2 regions of the Streptomyces sp. NPDC048424 genome follow, and region 2 is predicted to be linked to the other one. Evidence: riboswitches for the same ligand, from Rfam matches in the RefSeq annotation. Region 2 holds a riboswitch; the other holds the start of a gene.
What was found. A riboswitch is a leader RNA that binds a small molecule or an ion and turns the genes downstream of it on or off. The one in region 2 is predicted to bind guanidine.
Positions count from the first base shown of each region.

Region 1: it holds a riboswitch for guanidine, as region 2 does, so the genes downstream of both, AB0D29_RS20885 (Ohr family peroxiredoxin) here and AB0D29_RS08635 (multidrug efflux SMR transporter) in region 2, are expected to answer to the same signal.

Region 1 covers NZ_JBEZKE010000014.1:13,609-20,912, forward strand. Annotated here, with positions in the region: gene kdpB (potassium-transporting ATPase subunit KdpB) at 429-2,585, shown strand; gene AB0D29_RS20865 (NAD(P)H-binding protein) at 2,701-3,585, opposite strand; gene AB0D29_RS20870 (nuclear transport factor 2 family protein) at 3,582-4,010, opposite strand; gene AB0D29_RS20875 (TetR/AcrR family transcriptional regulator) at 4,104-4,715, shown strand; gene AB0D29_RS20880 (hypothetical protein) at 4,789-5,232, opposite strand; gene AB0D29_RS20885 (Ohr family peroxiredoxin) at 5,225-5,677, opposite strand; guanidine-III (ykkC-III) riboswitch at 5,753-5,814, opposite strand; gene AB0D29_RS20890 (AraC family transcriptional regulator ligand-binding domain-containing protein) at 5,887-6,891, opposite strand; gene AB0D29_RS20895 (type 1 glutamine amidotransferase domain-containing protein) at 7,195-7,304, shown strand, end outside.
Region 2 covers NZ_JBEZKE010000004.1:394,787-402,090, forward strand. Annotated here, with positions in the region: gene AB0D29_RS08620 (ABC transporter permease) at 1-64, opposite strand, end outside; gene AB0D29_RS08625 (ABC-2 family transporter protein) at 57-860, opposite strand; gene AB0D29_RS08630 (transglycosylase domain-containing protein) at 1,284-3,551, shown strand; gene AB0D29_RS08635 (multidrug efflux SMR transporter) at 3,568-3,888, opposite strand; guanidine-III (ykkC-III) riboswitch at 3,920-3,989, opposite strand; gene AB0D29_RS08640 (co-chaperone GroES) at 4,053-4,394, opposite strand; gene AB0D29_RS08645 (DUF3618 domain-containing protein) at 4,438-4,758, opposite strand; gene bcp (thioredoxin-dependent thiol peroxidase) at 4,863-5,330, shown strand; gene AB0D29_RS08655 (HNH endonuclease signature motif containing protein) at 5,474-6,112, shown strand; gene AB0D29_RS08660 (HNH endonuclease signature motif containing protein) at 6,109-6,765, shown strand; tRNA gene AB0D29_RS08665 (tRNA-Leu) at 6,814-6,886, shown strand; gene rdgB (RdgB/HAM1 family non-canonical purine NTP pyrophosphatase) at 6,936-7,304, opposite strand, start outside.

The DNA of each region.
Region 1 (7,304 bases), on a different contig from region 2:
CACGCCACCAGCACCACGCAGGCCGATACCGCCGCGCTCACCATCGTCCGCGTCCTCATCAGATCCCTTCCACCAGCCGACTACGCCATCAAGAGTTCACGCAGGATCCGGGGGAAAGGTTCCCGGGCCGGCCCGGGAGCGTGCGGGGCGGTTCGCGTTGACGGGCCCTTGGCGGCGGCTTGACGCGGCTCGTACGCCGCCGTCAAGAAGGTGGCAATTCCCCGGACCGGATGGCGGTTGCGTCCGGAACGGGCAGTAGTTTCCTGCCTGTTGCGCCGCCGGGGAAGGTCGAATGTCCATATGACGGCCGAGGGGGTCGATGGAGACGGTCCCCGGCGGCGACACAACTCACCCGCACCGCTTCACCCGCACCTGCCCCTTGACCGAGGGGGGTGCCCAGCCGAACCCACCAGCCAGAAGGTCGCTCCATGTCTCCCGCCACCGCGCACCACGTCCCTCCGGGTCTCGGGACCCCTCCGCGGGCTCCGGCCGACCGACCGTCCCGGAAGCGTTCACGGTCCGGTCAGGTGAACGTGCTGGAGCCTGAACTCCTCGCGGCATCGGCCCGGGAGGCCGTGGGCAAGCTCCACCCGCGTGAGCTGGTGAAGAAGCCGGTGCTGTTCGTCGTCGCGGTCGGATCCGTGCTCACCACGCTGTCGGCGCTCATCCACCCGTCCGTCTTCACCTGGGTGATCAGCGTCTGGCTCTGGCTGACGGTCCTGTTCGCCAACCTCGCCGAGGCGGTCGCCGAGGGCCGCGGCCGCGCCCAGGCGGCATCCCTGCGCAAGGCACGGACCGACACGGTGGCGGTTCGCCTCGAACACTGGACGTACGGGGCGAACCTGCGCCACGCCGAGACCGAAGTGGTGACCCCCGCCGAGCTGCGGCCCTTCGACTTCGTCCTCGTCGAGGCGGGGGAGCTGATCCCCGCCGACGGGGACGTGGTCGACGGAGCGGCCATGGTGGACGAGTCCGCCGTCACCGGTGAATCGGCGCCCGTGCTGCGGGAGTCGGGAGGAGACCGGTCCGGGGTCACGGGCGGTACGACCGTGCTGTCCGACTCGATCGTCGTACGGGTCACCTCGCGCCCCGGCAACAGCTTCATCGACAGGATGATCGCCCTGGTCGAAGGCGCGGCCCGGCAGAAGACCCCGAACGAGATCGCACTGAACATCCTGCTGGCCGCGCTCACGGTGATCTTCATCCTGATCGTGGTCGGCCTCCAGCCGATGGCCGCGTACGCGGGGGCCGCGCAGTCGACGACCGTGCTGGTCGCCCTCCTCGTCACCCTCATCCCCACGACCATCGGGGCCTTGCTCTCCGCGATCGGCATCGCCGGCATGGACCGCCTCGTCCAGCGCAACGTCATCGCGATGAGCGGCCGCGCCGTCGAGGCGGCCGGGGACGTGAACACCCTGCTCCTCGACAAGACCGGCACCATCACCAACGGCAACCGGGAAGCCGCGGCCTTCGTCCCGCTCCCCGGAATCGACCACGTCAAGCTCGCGGACGCCGCCCAGCTGTCCTCGCTCGCCGACGAGACCCCCGAGGGTCGGTCCGTCGTGGACCTGGCGCTGCGGTACGGGCTTCAGCCCGTCGCCCGGGAGGACTTGAGCAACCCCCTGTTCACCGGGTTCAGCGCCCGTACGCGCATGAGCGGCATCAACCTGAGCTGGGACAACGGCGCCGGCTGCGCCATCCGCAAGGGCGCGGTGAAGCAGGTCTGCGACTGGGTGGAGGCCCGGGGCGGGACCGTACCGGCCGAGGCCGTCGCCTGGTCGGCCTCCGTGTCCGAGGCCGGCGGCACCCCGCTGCTGGTGGCGGTCCACGACTGGGACGGGCCGCGGGTCCTCGGCATCATCCACCTCAAGGACGTCGTGAAGGAGGGCATCCGGGAGCGGTTCGCCGAGCTGCGCCGGATGGGCATCCGTACGGTCATGGTGACCGGTGACAACGAGCTGACCGCCCGGGCCATCGCAGCCGAGGCGGGCGTCGACGAGTACCTGGCCGAGGCCACCCCCGAGGACAAGCTCGCGCTCATCAAGCGGGAGCAGGCCGGCGGCAGGCTGGTCGCGATGACGGGCGACGGCACGAACGACGCCCCGGCCCTCGCGCAGGCCGATGTCGGCGTCGCGATGAACACGGGCACCTCGGCCGCCAAGGAGGCCGGGAACATGGTGGACCTGGACTCCAACCCCACCAAGCTCATCGAGATCGTGGAGGTCGGCAAGCAGCTCCTCATCACGCGAGGCGCCCTGACCACCTTCTCGATCACGAACGACGTCGCGAAGTACTTCGCGATCATCCCCGCCATGTTCACCGCGGCCTACCCGGGGCTCGGCGCGCTCAACATCATGGGGCTGAGCAGCCCGACCTCCGCGATCACCTCGGCGATCATCTTCAACGCCCTGATCATCATCGCGTTGATCCCGCTCGCGCTGCGCGGAGTCCGCTACCAACCGGCCTCCGCGCACGACCTGCTGCGCCGCAACCTCGCCGTGTACGGCCTCGGCGGCCTGATCCTGCCCTTCGCCGGCATCAAACTCATCGACCTGGTGGTGTCCACCATCCCCGGCCTCGGGTGAGGACCGCGGTCATCGGGCGGGACGGACCGCCGGTGCGGGCGCCGGTCCGCTCGTCACTCCCGACGCCCGCCGGACGGTGCCTTCAGCAGCCGCCGAGACCCTGGCCGATCCGGCGCTACATCCCCGCCCTCGTCCAGGGCACCGTCAACGACTCGTCCCCAGCCCGCAGTTCCCGTTCGGCGACCACCCGGAACGGGTTCGGCGGGCGGCCGGTGAGGCGCTCGACGGTGTCGGTGGTGCGGTCCTCGGCCCCCTCGGCGATGGCGCGGTCCATCGCGGCCAGCATCGCGGCGAACTCCGGCGGTATCACCGCGGCCAGACGGTCGCGCATGTCCTCGTAGGCCAGGCGGTGGTGGGCCACCGGGCGGCCGGTGACCCGGGTGACGATCGCGGCGATGTCGTCGTGGCTGAGTGCCTGCGGGCCGGTCAGGACCAGGTCGGCGTTGGGTGCCCGGTCGTCCGTCAGGGCGCGCACGGCAACGGCGGCGATGTCGTCGGCGTCGACGAAGCCGACCCGGCCGGTCCCGGCCGCCGTTCGGATGAGCCCTTCGGCGCGGATGCTGTCGGCGTGCGCGTGCGTGCCGGTGAAGTTCTGCATGAACCAGGAAGGCCGCAGGACCGCCCACTGCTCGAACAGGCCGGGCAGGGCCTGGTGCACCGCCCCCACCGCAGGACCGCCCTCGGGGATGGCCGAGGAGCTGAGGAGGACGGCGCGGCGCACGCCGGCGGCGCGGGCCTCGCGGAGGAAGGGCAGCATGACCGCGGCCGGGTCCGGGTCGCCGATGGGCGGGACGAGGTAGGCGCGGTCGACCCCGTCGAGGGCGTCGCCGAAGGTGGTGGCGTCGTACCAGTCGAAGCGGACCGGGTCCGCTCCCGGCAGCGGGGTGGCCCGCCGGCCGGCGGCCCGGACGCGGTGGCCTGCGGCGATCAGCTGCGCGGCGGTCCGGCCGCCGGTGGTGCCGGTGGCACCGGTGACCAGGGTGGTTCCGGTGGAATTCATCGGGCGTCGCTCCCCGTGAAGTCCATCCCGGGCGCCTGGACGGCGAGGGGGTTCCAGTAGTCGCGGTAGGAGGTGAACCGTCCGTCCCGGACGGTCACGACGGCGATGTACGTCATGTCGAAGGGGCTGTCCGCCGCGACGAGGCGGCCCACACCGCGCATCTCGACCACGATGGTCCCGGCCCCGGTGCTCTCGTGGATCCGTACGTCGGGGAAGTCGTGCAGGTCGATGTGGTCGGGGTAGTCGCGCATGTAGGCGGCGATGGCTTCCCGGCCGTCCAGCCGTTCGGGCCAACCCGGGGGAGCGAAGGGGAACTCCATCACGCCCTCGTCGGCCCACAGGCCGACCCAGCCGGGAACGTCCTTGGCCAGGAGCAGGCGCAGGCTGTGGCGGTACAGATCCGCCGGTGCGGTGGTGGTGGGCATGGGGGTACTCCGTCCCGTACGATACGGACCAGTGGTCCGCTTCTTCGGTGAACGATACGGACCGATGGTCCGCTTTGCAATCGGAGGATCCCGATGACCGAACAGCGCAGTCCGCGCAAGGACGCCGCCCGTAACCGGGCCGCCGTCTTCGCCGCCGCCGACGAGCTCTTCGCCCATTGCCGGAGCCCCGAGGACGTGACGATGGCCGATATCGCGGCAGCGGCCGGCGTCGGCAAGGGAACGCTCTTCCGCGCCTTCGGTGACCGCACCGGTCTGATCGGCGCGCTGTACGAGGCGCGGCTCGAACCGGTCAGGAGCGCCGTCGAGGACGGTCCGCCACCGCTGGGACCCACCACCCCGCCGCTCCGGCGCGTGCCCGCCCTGCTGGACGCCGTCCTGTGCTTCAAGCTCGACAACCGCCACCTCGCGCTGGCCCTGGAGGGAACCGGCGCCGACAGTCCCTACCGGACGGCGCACTACGAGCGGTGGCACGCCCTGCTCCGGGACCTGCTGGAGCAGATCCCGGGCCCGGCCGACACCGACTACACCGCCCACGCCCTGCTCGCCGCGACCCGGGCCGACCTCGTCGCCTACCTGGCCGGGGACAAGGGGGTGCCGCGCGAGGAACTGCGCGAGCAACTGGCGCAGTTCACCGCCGGGATCCTCGACACCCGCACGCGCCGGGGTCCGTCCGACGCGCCGTGACGCCGACGCGCCGTGACGCCGACGCGCCGTGGCGCCGACGCGCCGGCGGCCGGGCGCGGGGTCCATCGCGCCGTCACAGCCGCCAGTACGCCCCCGTACGGGAGTCGACGTGCACCACGTGCCGGCCCACGCGCACCACGTGGTGGTCCGGACCGGACCAGGAGCCGGTGACACCGTCGGCGCCGGGCAGCGGGGTCCAGACCTCCAGGAAGGTGCTGCCGTCCGGGTTGGTGCCCCACTCGACGAGGTCCGCGCCCTCCCGCCGGAAGGTGCCGGTGTCCTCGCCCGGCTCGCCCGTGAGGTGGTGGAAGTGCACCTGGGAGCCGTCGAAGGAGGTCGTACCGGCGAAGCCCCGGCTGTCGGCGTAGTACGGCCCGGCCTGCAGCCACACCACTTCGCTGTCCTCGATCAGGGGTCCGCCGTCGCGGCTGATGCCGCGCCGCAGCCAGGCGCCGTACTCGGGCACGGGGACGCCGGGTCCGCCCGGGACGGGCCCCGCCGGCTCGGGCTCAGGCACGGTCGTCGGCGGCGGGGTCGTCCACGGCCAGCAGCGTCAGCGGTACGTTGCCGCGTACGGCCTGCGCGTAGGGGCAGACCGCGTCCGCCCGGTGCAGCAGGGTCTGGAGGTCCGCCGCCCGCCACCCCGGCAGGCTGACGGTGAGGGCCACCGCGAGGCCGTAGCCCGCGGGCGTGTCCGTGGTGCCGAGCTGTACTTCGCAGGCCACGCGCGCGGCGGTGGCGTCCGCCCCGAACTCGGCGGCGACCTCCGCGAGCGCGGAGGTGAAGCAGGCGGCGAAACCGGCCGCGAAAAGCTGTTCCGGGTTGGTGGTCCCGGCGACCTTCTTGCGCGGCGGGGCGAGGCGGACGTCCAGGCGCCCGTCGTCCGTGCGGACGGACCCGGTACGGCCCCCCGCGGCATGCGCGGTCGTCCGGTACAGGCTGCTGGTGAGTGGCACGGTCATGGCGTTCGGCCCATCCTGCTCGACGAGGACGCTGCCCGGGTGCGGACAGCGTGAGGCGCTGCTCGTGCAGCATCTCGCGCGTCGTCGTGCGTGACCGGGTACGGCGCATCTCGTCCGGGGCCTTGGATCCGGCCGCCGGACAATCTAGCAACGGAGGCGGTCGGTCGGCGCGCCGCCCGCGGTGAAGTACCTCACCCGCCGCCGGCCCGTCACGATCCGGGGGCCGCGGGCCGGTGCCGGACGCGGTACGCGCCGGGAGGCATGCCCTCCCACCGGGTGAAGGCACGGACCAGGGCCGTCGCGCCGCTCAGGCCGACGAGGGGGGCGATCCGGTCCAGCGGCAGGGGCGTGGTCTCCAGCAGCCGTCTGGCCCGGCCGTGTCGGGCGGTGTCGAGGAGCGCGCGCCACGACGTGCCCTCCGCGTGCAGGGCCCGGCGCAGGGTCCGGACGCTGAGGTTGAGCTCCTTGGCGGGGCCCTCGGGGCCCGCGTCCCCGAGCGCGGCGCGTTCCAGCCACTGCCGCACGCGCTCGGCCACGGTCGGGGCCGCGGACAGCTGGTGCAGAAGCCGGTCCGCGTAGGCCCGGTGCAGGGAGTTGAGCGCCGGATCGTAGAGGGGGCGCCGCCGGTCGAGGTCCTCGTCGGCGACCGTGATCGCGTTCTCCGGGGAGTCGAAGGTGACGGGGCAGCCGAGGACACGGGTGTAGGGCTCGGCCGAGCCCGCACGGGGGTGGGCGAACGAGACGGCCAGGGGCGCCCAGTCGTCGCCGGCGATCCAGCGGGCCGCCCGCACCATGATGCTGACGACCGCCTCCACCTGCTGGGGGTGCATGGTGGCCGGGGCGACGGTCGGCCGGTAGCGGATCCGGCCGACGCCGCTGTCACGGTGCAGGGTCACCGTGCCCGCCTGGCTCACCAGCGGGTGGTAGCGCTCGGCCGCCCGCGCGGCGTCCGCGAGGCTGGCGCAGGTGAGGACGAGGTGGCCCAGGATGTGCAGGCCTTCGGGCCGCATGCGGTCGCCCACGAGGAGCCCGGTGTGCGGGCCGGCGTCGCCGGCGTCGAGCACCGTGTCCCACAGCGCGCGCATCTCGCCGTACTCCAGCCGGTCCGTGGGCAGGGCCCAGGAGCCGGACGACCCGCTCTCGCCCTCGGCGGTCGAGTTCAGGACGGCGAGGGCGTAACACGCGGTGACGGAGGGCGGCTCGGTGGCGGACACGGCCGCCAGTCAATGCGGGCGCACCACCCCCGTCAACACCGTCTGCGGGACGACCCCGGGCGGACGGGTCCGCAGAACGGTTCGGAGAGCGCGTTCGGGGAGCGGGCCGGGGGAGCGGGTTCGGGGAGCGGGCCCGGGGAGCCGGGGGAGCGGGTTCGGGGAGTCAACGGATTGGCCGCCGGAGTCAATGACGGCGCCGCGGGCCGCTCCTAAGGTCGGCCTTCGGACACCGTGGGGATCAGGGGCCCGCGGAGTGCCGGGGAAGCGTGCTGCCCTGATCACCACCGCTCAGAGGAGTACGCCGTGATTCTCTTCCTGCTTCCCGCAGGCGACTACGACCCCACCGAGGCGGCGGTGCCCTGGGCCGCACTGCGGGACGCCGGCTTCGAGGTGCGGTTCGCCACCCCAGGCGG
Region 2 (7,304 bases):
GCCCCGGCGACGCCTCGACGGCCTCGACGACCTCGGCCGCCGCCACCGCTTCCGCCTCAGCCACCCTGGACCACCACCTTCCGCGTAGCCGCCGACTGCAGCAGCCGCCCCGCGCCCAGCAGTACGAGCGCCCACCCGGCCTGGAACCCCAGCGCCTCGGCCGCGCCCCCGGCCCCCGCGTGCTTGCCCAGCAGGACGTCCATCGGCACCTGAAGGATCGCCGACCACGGCAGGACGCGCACGAACTCGCCGAAACCGCCCGGGAAGACGGTCAGCGGCAGCACCATCCCGGAGAAGAAGATCGTGACGACGGTCGCCATCAGGTTGATCCCGGCCCCGTCCATCAGCCAGAAGGCCAGCAGCCCCAGCAGGTAGCGCACCGCGAAGCTCACCACCAGCCCGAGCGCGACCGAGACCAGGAACAGCAGCCAGCGCAGCGGATCGGTGGGCAGCGCCAGCCGGAACGCCAGCGCCCCCGCCGCCAGCGGGACCAGTCCGCGCCCCAGCAGCTGGAAGCCCGCCCGACCCATGTCGGCGGCGAGCCACCACATCTGGAGGTCCGCCGGCCGGTACAGGTCGACGGCGATGTCGCCCGTGCGCACCCGCTCCTGGATCTCCTCCTGGAAGCCGCCCCCGATCAACGCCCCTGCGGCGAGCAGCGACTGGCTCACCCACACGAAGGTGAGGGCCTGCGCCTGGTCGTAGCCGCCGAGTCCGGGGCGCTCGTCCCACAGTGCGATGTACGTGTACGCCACGATGAAACCGAACGTGGTGTTGGTGAAGACCCCGGCCGCCGTCGCCGTTCCATAGGTGGCGTACCGCCTGAATCCCCCTGCCGCGACCGCCAGGTAGAGACGCACTCTCCGGCGCACCGTATCCCTCCGTTTTCCACGTCGTTCCTACGTCGGCCAAAGCGCGCGAGCTTAGTGCGGAGGGGCGATCCACGCGACCGATTTACGCCCGTCCGGAGCGGAATCACCGGCCATCGGGTAGACACCATGAGGTACAGAAGTGGATATTTCGAACGGCGTCGAGGAGTCCTGGAGATGAGCGACCAGTCACCACCCCCGGGCTGGACCCCTCGCGACCCGGACACCCCGCCCGAAGCACGGCAACCACGGGCGAACCAGCGGCCCCAACAGCAACCAGGAGCCCGGCAACCGGGGGACCGGCAGCAACCGCAGCCGCAGGCCCAGCCCCAACCGCAACCCGGCCCGCCCGCACCGGGGAAGCCGCCCCGCCGCAAGCGCATCGGCTGGCGCCGCCTCATCCCCACGTGGCGCATGGTCCTGGGCGCCGTCCTGCTCCTCGCCCTGCTGATCGGCGGCGCCCTCGTCGCCGGCTACCTGCTCGTCGACATCCCGCCGGCCAACGCCGCCGCCACCGCGCAGTCCAACGTCTACCTCTACTCCGACGGCTCGCAGATCGCCCGCGACGGCGAGGTCAACCGCGTCAACGTGCCGCTCTCCCAGATCCCGCGGACCGTGCAGGAAGCCGTACTGGCCGCCGAGGACCGGGACTTCTACTCCGAACGGGCGGTGGACCCCAAGGCGATGCTCCGCGCCGCCTGGAACACCGCGACCGGCAAGGGCACCCAGTCCGGCTCCACCATCACCCAGCAGTACGTCAAGAACTACTACCTGGGCCAGGAACAGACGATCAAACGCAAGGTCAAAGAGTTCTTCATCGCGATCAAACTCGGCCGCGAGAAGTCGAAGGACTACATCCTCGAGGGCTACCTGAACACCAGCTACTTCGGCCGCAACGCCTACGGCATCCAGGCCGCCGCCCAGGCCTACTACGGCAAGGACGTCAGCGACCTCACCACCGCCGAGGGCGCCTACCTCGCCACCCTCCTCAACTCCCCCAGCGCCTTCGACGTGGTCGCCCACCCCCAGAGCCGCCCCCGCGCCCTCGCCCGCTGGAACTACGTACTCGACGGCATGGTCAAGAAGGGCTGGCTGTCCGAGACCGAGCGCGCCACGACGCAGTTCCCCGAGCCCGGCAAGGTCCGCGCGGCCGCGGGCCTTGCCGGACAGCGCGGCTACCTCGTGGAAGCGATCAAGGACTACATCGTCGAGAACAAGATCCTCGACGACAAGACCCTCGCCGAGGGCGGCTACCGGATCACCTCCACCATCGACAAGCGCCGCCAGACCGCCTTCGTCGAGGCCGTCGACGACCAGATGATCGGCAAACTCGAACCGGACACGCGCAAGGCGGACCGGCTGGTGCGGGCCGGCGGGGTCTCCATCGACCCGGCCACCGGCAAGGTCGTCGCCATGTACGGCGGCATCGACTACACCAAGCAGTACGTCAACAACGCGACCCGGCACGACTACCAGGTCGCCTCCACCTTCAAACCGTTCGTCTTCGCGTCCGCCGTCGAGAACGGCTCCCGCACCCAGGACGGCCGCCGGATCACCCCGAACACGATCTACAACGGCGACAACAAGCGCCCCGTCGTCGGCGGCCGGATCCGTTTCAGCCCCGAGAACGAGGGCCAGATCTCGTACGGGAACATCACCGTCAACACCGCCACCGACCTCTCCGTCAACGCCGTGTACGCGCAGATGGTGGTCGACGTCGGCACCGGCAAGGTCAAGAAGACCGCCATCGACCTCGGCGTCCCCGAGGACACCCCGAACTTCGTCACGGGCCCCGCCATGGCGCTCGGCACGATGCAGGCCAGCGTCCTGGACATGACCCAGGCCTACGCGACCCTCGCCGACCACGGCCGACGCACCCCGTACACCTTCCTGGAGAAGATCACCAAGGGCGGCGACACGATCGGCCTGCCCGAGCGCACCCCCACCCAGGCCATCAGCCGCGAGGCCGCCGACACCACCACGTCCATGCTGGTCAGCGTCGTGGACAACGGCACCGGTACGGCGGCCCTCGCCGCCGGTCACCCGGCCGCCGGCAAGACCGGCACCGGCGAACTGGACCGCTCGGCCTGGTTCGCGGCCTACACCCCGAACCTGGTCACGGTCGTCTCGATGATGGGCCAGGACCCGGACACCGGAACCCTGCAGTCCCTCTACGGAGCCCTGGGCGAGCCCCGCATCGGCGGTGGCGGCTACCCGGCCCGGATCTGGGCCGCGTACACGAAGACCGCGCTGGAGGGCACCGACCCCGTCGACTTCGACCTGGAACTCCAGCCGGGCGCGGCGCAGCCCCCGCCCCCGCCCTCCCCGGAGTCCAACCCCCCGCAGGAGACGCCGGACGACGAGCTCACGCCCACGCCCCCGCAACGGCCGACCCCGCCGACGGGCGGCCGCGACAACGGCGGCCAGAACCAAGGGGGTCAGAACAACGGCCAGACGCAGGGCGGCCAGAACCAGGGAGGACAGAACAACGGCGGCCAGAACAACGGGGGCCAGACCCAGGGCGGGCAGAACAACGGGGGTCAGGACAACGGCGGCCAGACGCAGGGCGGTCAGGACAACGGCGGCACCACCCAGGGCACCCAGGGGACGACGGGCACCCAGGGCGCCGACGGCGGGCCGGCCGAAGGACTGCGCCCGCCGCCGTCGGCGTTCCTGGAATGACCGCCGACGCGGGCGGTCAGTGACCGGAGGTCACCTTCAGCCCGACCACGGCCACCAGCAGCAGACAGATGAAGAAGATCCGGGAGGCGGTGACGGGCTCGCCCAGCACCGCCATACCGAGCACGGCCGCGCCGGCGGCGCCGATGCCCACCCACACCCCGTACGCGGTACCGATGGGCAGGGTCTTCGCGGCGTACGACAGCAGCACCATGCTGGCGACGATCCCGGCGCCCGTGAACACACTGGGCCAGAGCCGGGTGAAGCCCTCGGTGAATTTCATGCCGATCGACCAGCCGACTTCGATCACACCGGCGACAACAAGAAGAACCCAGGCCATGACGGCACCTCCGAGACAACGAGCGATACGGGGTGCGTCGTCTTGTCATACCCGGTACGGCGCGTCTCGTCGGGTTCTCCTCCACCGTAGCAAAGGGCAGCGAAAAGGGCCGGTGACAAAGGCCACCAGCCCTTTTGCATCGCCGTTCGAGTCCTCTTCGAGCCCTAGAGGTACAGGCCGGTGGAGTCCTCCGACCCCTCCAGCCGCTCCGCGGCCACCGCGTGCAGGTCCCGCTCGCGCATCAGAACGTACGTCGCGCCCCGCACCTCGACCTCGGCACGGTCCTCGGGGTCGTACAGGACCCGGTCCCCGGGCTCGACCGTCCGTACGTTCTGCCCGACCGCGACCACCTCGGCCCAGGCCAGCCGCTTGCCCACCGCGGCCGTCGCCGGAATCAGGATGCCGCCGCCCGAGCGCCGCTCGCCCTCCGGCAGGTCGGACTTCACGAGCACGCGGTCGTGCAGCATGCGGATGGGCAGCTTGTCGTGGGTGGTGTTCTCGCTCACGCCCCGAACCTACCTGTCCGCGCCCGCCCCGTGCCGCTCAGGGTCACGCGCGCCTGCGTCGTGCCGACAGGACAAGCACACCGACCACACCCACCGCGAGCAGGGCGACCGGCACGATCCGCTCGGGACGCGGAGTCCCGTCGTCGTTGCGCAGGCTGTCGCGCAGATCCGTCACGACACGGTTCACCGTGGCGAAGGCGCGCCCGGCCGTGTGGTCGACGGTCGAGACGACCTTGGCCCGCGCATCCCCGATGATCGTCTTCGGGTGCACGCGCACGCCGATCTCGTCGAGCGTCTCGGCGAGCTGCTCGCGGCGGCGGACGATGTCCGCCTCGATCTGTGCGGGGGTCCTGGCTTCGGGCACCGCGCTGCCTCCGTCGTCGTGGTCCGGTGGGGGGTAGTCCCCGGTGAACAGTCTGTCAGCTTAGTCTCGAGACGTACCGATCCCCTCTTGAGGAGACTGTCCAGATGAGCGAGCGACTCCAGCCGGGCGACACCGCCCCCGCCTTCACCCTGCCCGACGCGGACGGCAACGAGGTCTCGCTCGCCGACCACAAGGGCCGCAAGGTGATCGTCTACTTCTACCCGGCCGCCCTGACCCCGGGCTGCACCAAGCAGGCCTGCGACTTCACGGACAATCTGGACGTCCTGGCGACGGCCGGCTACGACGTCATCGGCGTCTCCCCGGACAAGCCGGAGAAGCTCGCGAAGTTCCGCGAGAAGGAGCACCTGAAGGTCACCCTGGTCGGCGACCCGGAGAAGGAGACCCTGACGGCGTACGGCGCGTACGGCGAGAAGAAGCTGTACGGCAAGACGGTCACCGGGGTCATCCGCTCCACGGTGGTCGTCGACGAGGAGGGCAAGGTCGAGCACGCCTTCTACAACGTCAAGGCCACGGGCCACGTAGCCAAGATCATCAAGGACCTGGGCATCTGACCCACCCCACCCCCGCAGCGGCCCGCCCCAAATCCGGCGCGGGCCGCTCCGCTTATCGGACGAAACCGCCCGTAACCGCCCGCCCACCGGCCCGTTACTCCATACGAGCGCCGCACACGCGGCCGAAGAGTGGAGGGGCAAGAATGCCGGTCAGCCCGTACACGAGGGAACGCCTCACGGAGGCGGCGAGCGCGTCGCGCACGCTGACGGAGGCGCTGGAGCAGCTGGGGGTCGATCCCAAGAGCGGCTCGCGGCGCTATCTGCACGGCCGCATGCGGAAGCTGGGCGTTGACGTCTCACACTTCGAGGCGGAGGGCGCGAAGTGGACGAGGGAGGTCCTGGCGGAGGCCGTGGCCGCCTCGACGACCATGTGCGAGGTCCTGCGACGCCTGGGCCTCGAGGTCGTCGGCGGCCACCACACCCACATCAGCCGCCGAGTGAAGGCCTTCGGCATCGACATCTCGCACTTCAAGTTGCCCTCACCAGCGGGGCGCCTCCAGGTTCGGCGAACGCCGGAGGCGCTCCTGGTCAAACAGGACGGAGCCCACGCCCGCCGCGTCCAGAGCGAGCAGCTGAAGTGGGCCCTCAGGGCACAGGGCGCACCCGAGCAGTGCGCGCGATGCGGTATCGAGGCCCGCTGGCGCGGGCACCCGCTACCCCTGGAGGTGGACCACATCGACGGAGATTGGCGCAACAACCAAGCGGGAAACCTCCGGCTGCTGTGCCCCAACTGCCATTCAACGACGGATACGTATCGTGGTCGAGGCAAGGGCCGCCGATGACCAGCGGCGCCCGCTACACGCGGGAGGTCCTGACCGAGGCCGCGGCCCGGTGCAAGGACATCGACGAGGTCATCGCCCGCTACGGCATAGAGCCGTTCCCCCTGAGGCTGAAGCAGTACCTCATGCGGCGCTTCTTCGCCTACGGCATCGACGTCTCCCACTTCGACCAACGCCCTTACCGTCGCCATGAGAAGCCGCACGAATCGCTGCTTCGGAACGCGGTCGCCGGTTCGCAGTCCTGGGCGGAGACCTTGAGACGTCTCGAGCGCCCGGACACCACACCGTGGCGGGCCTCGCTCAAGGCGTGGGTCCTCGAATCAGGGCTGGACACTTCGCACTTCCTCGGCCAGGCCCACAGCCGCGGCAAGCCGCAGCGCTCCGTCAGGCCCGCCGAGGAAATCCTCGTGAAGCACGAGGGGCGTCGCCGCACCCGCAGCCGGCTTCTGCGAAGGGCCATGCGCGACATAGGTGTCCCGGAGTGCTGCGCCGAGTGCGGCACGGCTGCCGAGTGGCTGGGTGACCCGATGACGCTTGAGATCGACCACATCAACGGTGACTGGAGCGACGACCGCCGTGAGAACCTGCGCCTGCTGTGCCCCAACTGTCACGCGATCACCAGCACCTGGTGTCGGGGAGGTCGGCGAAACCTTTGATGCCGCTTCCCCTGCACGGCACGGTGCGCAGTACAGTGTTCATGACTCGCGCCCGTACGCGACCTGGTTAGCGGTGGTCTTTAGGTGGCCACGTATGTCGGTTCGAATCCGACCGGGCGTACCCCATATGAGGCCTGGTTCCCGACGTCCGGGGACCAGGCCTCACTGCGTCAGCCCAGGAGGTCGCGGAGGACCGGGACCAGGGCGCGGAAAGCCTGGCCTCGGTGGGAGATGGCGTTCTTTTCGGCCGGGGTGAGTTCGGCGCAGGTGCGGGATTCGCCCAGGGGCTGGAGGATCGGGTCGTAGCCGAAGCCGCCGGTGCCGGACGGGGTGTGGCGCAGGGTGCCCAGGAGGCGGCCCTCGACCACGCGTTCCGTGCCGTCGGGCAGGGCGAGGGCGGCCGCGCAGAAGAAGTGGGCGCCGCGGTGCTCGTCGGCGATGTCGCCGAGCTGGGCCAGCAGGAGGTCGAGGTTGGCCTTGTCGTCGCCGTGCGCGCCGGCCCAGCGGGCGGAGAAGATGCCGGGGGCGCCGTTCAGGAC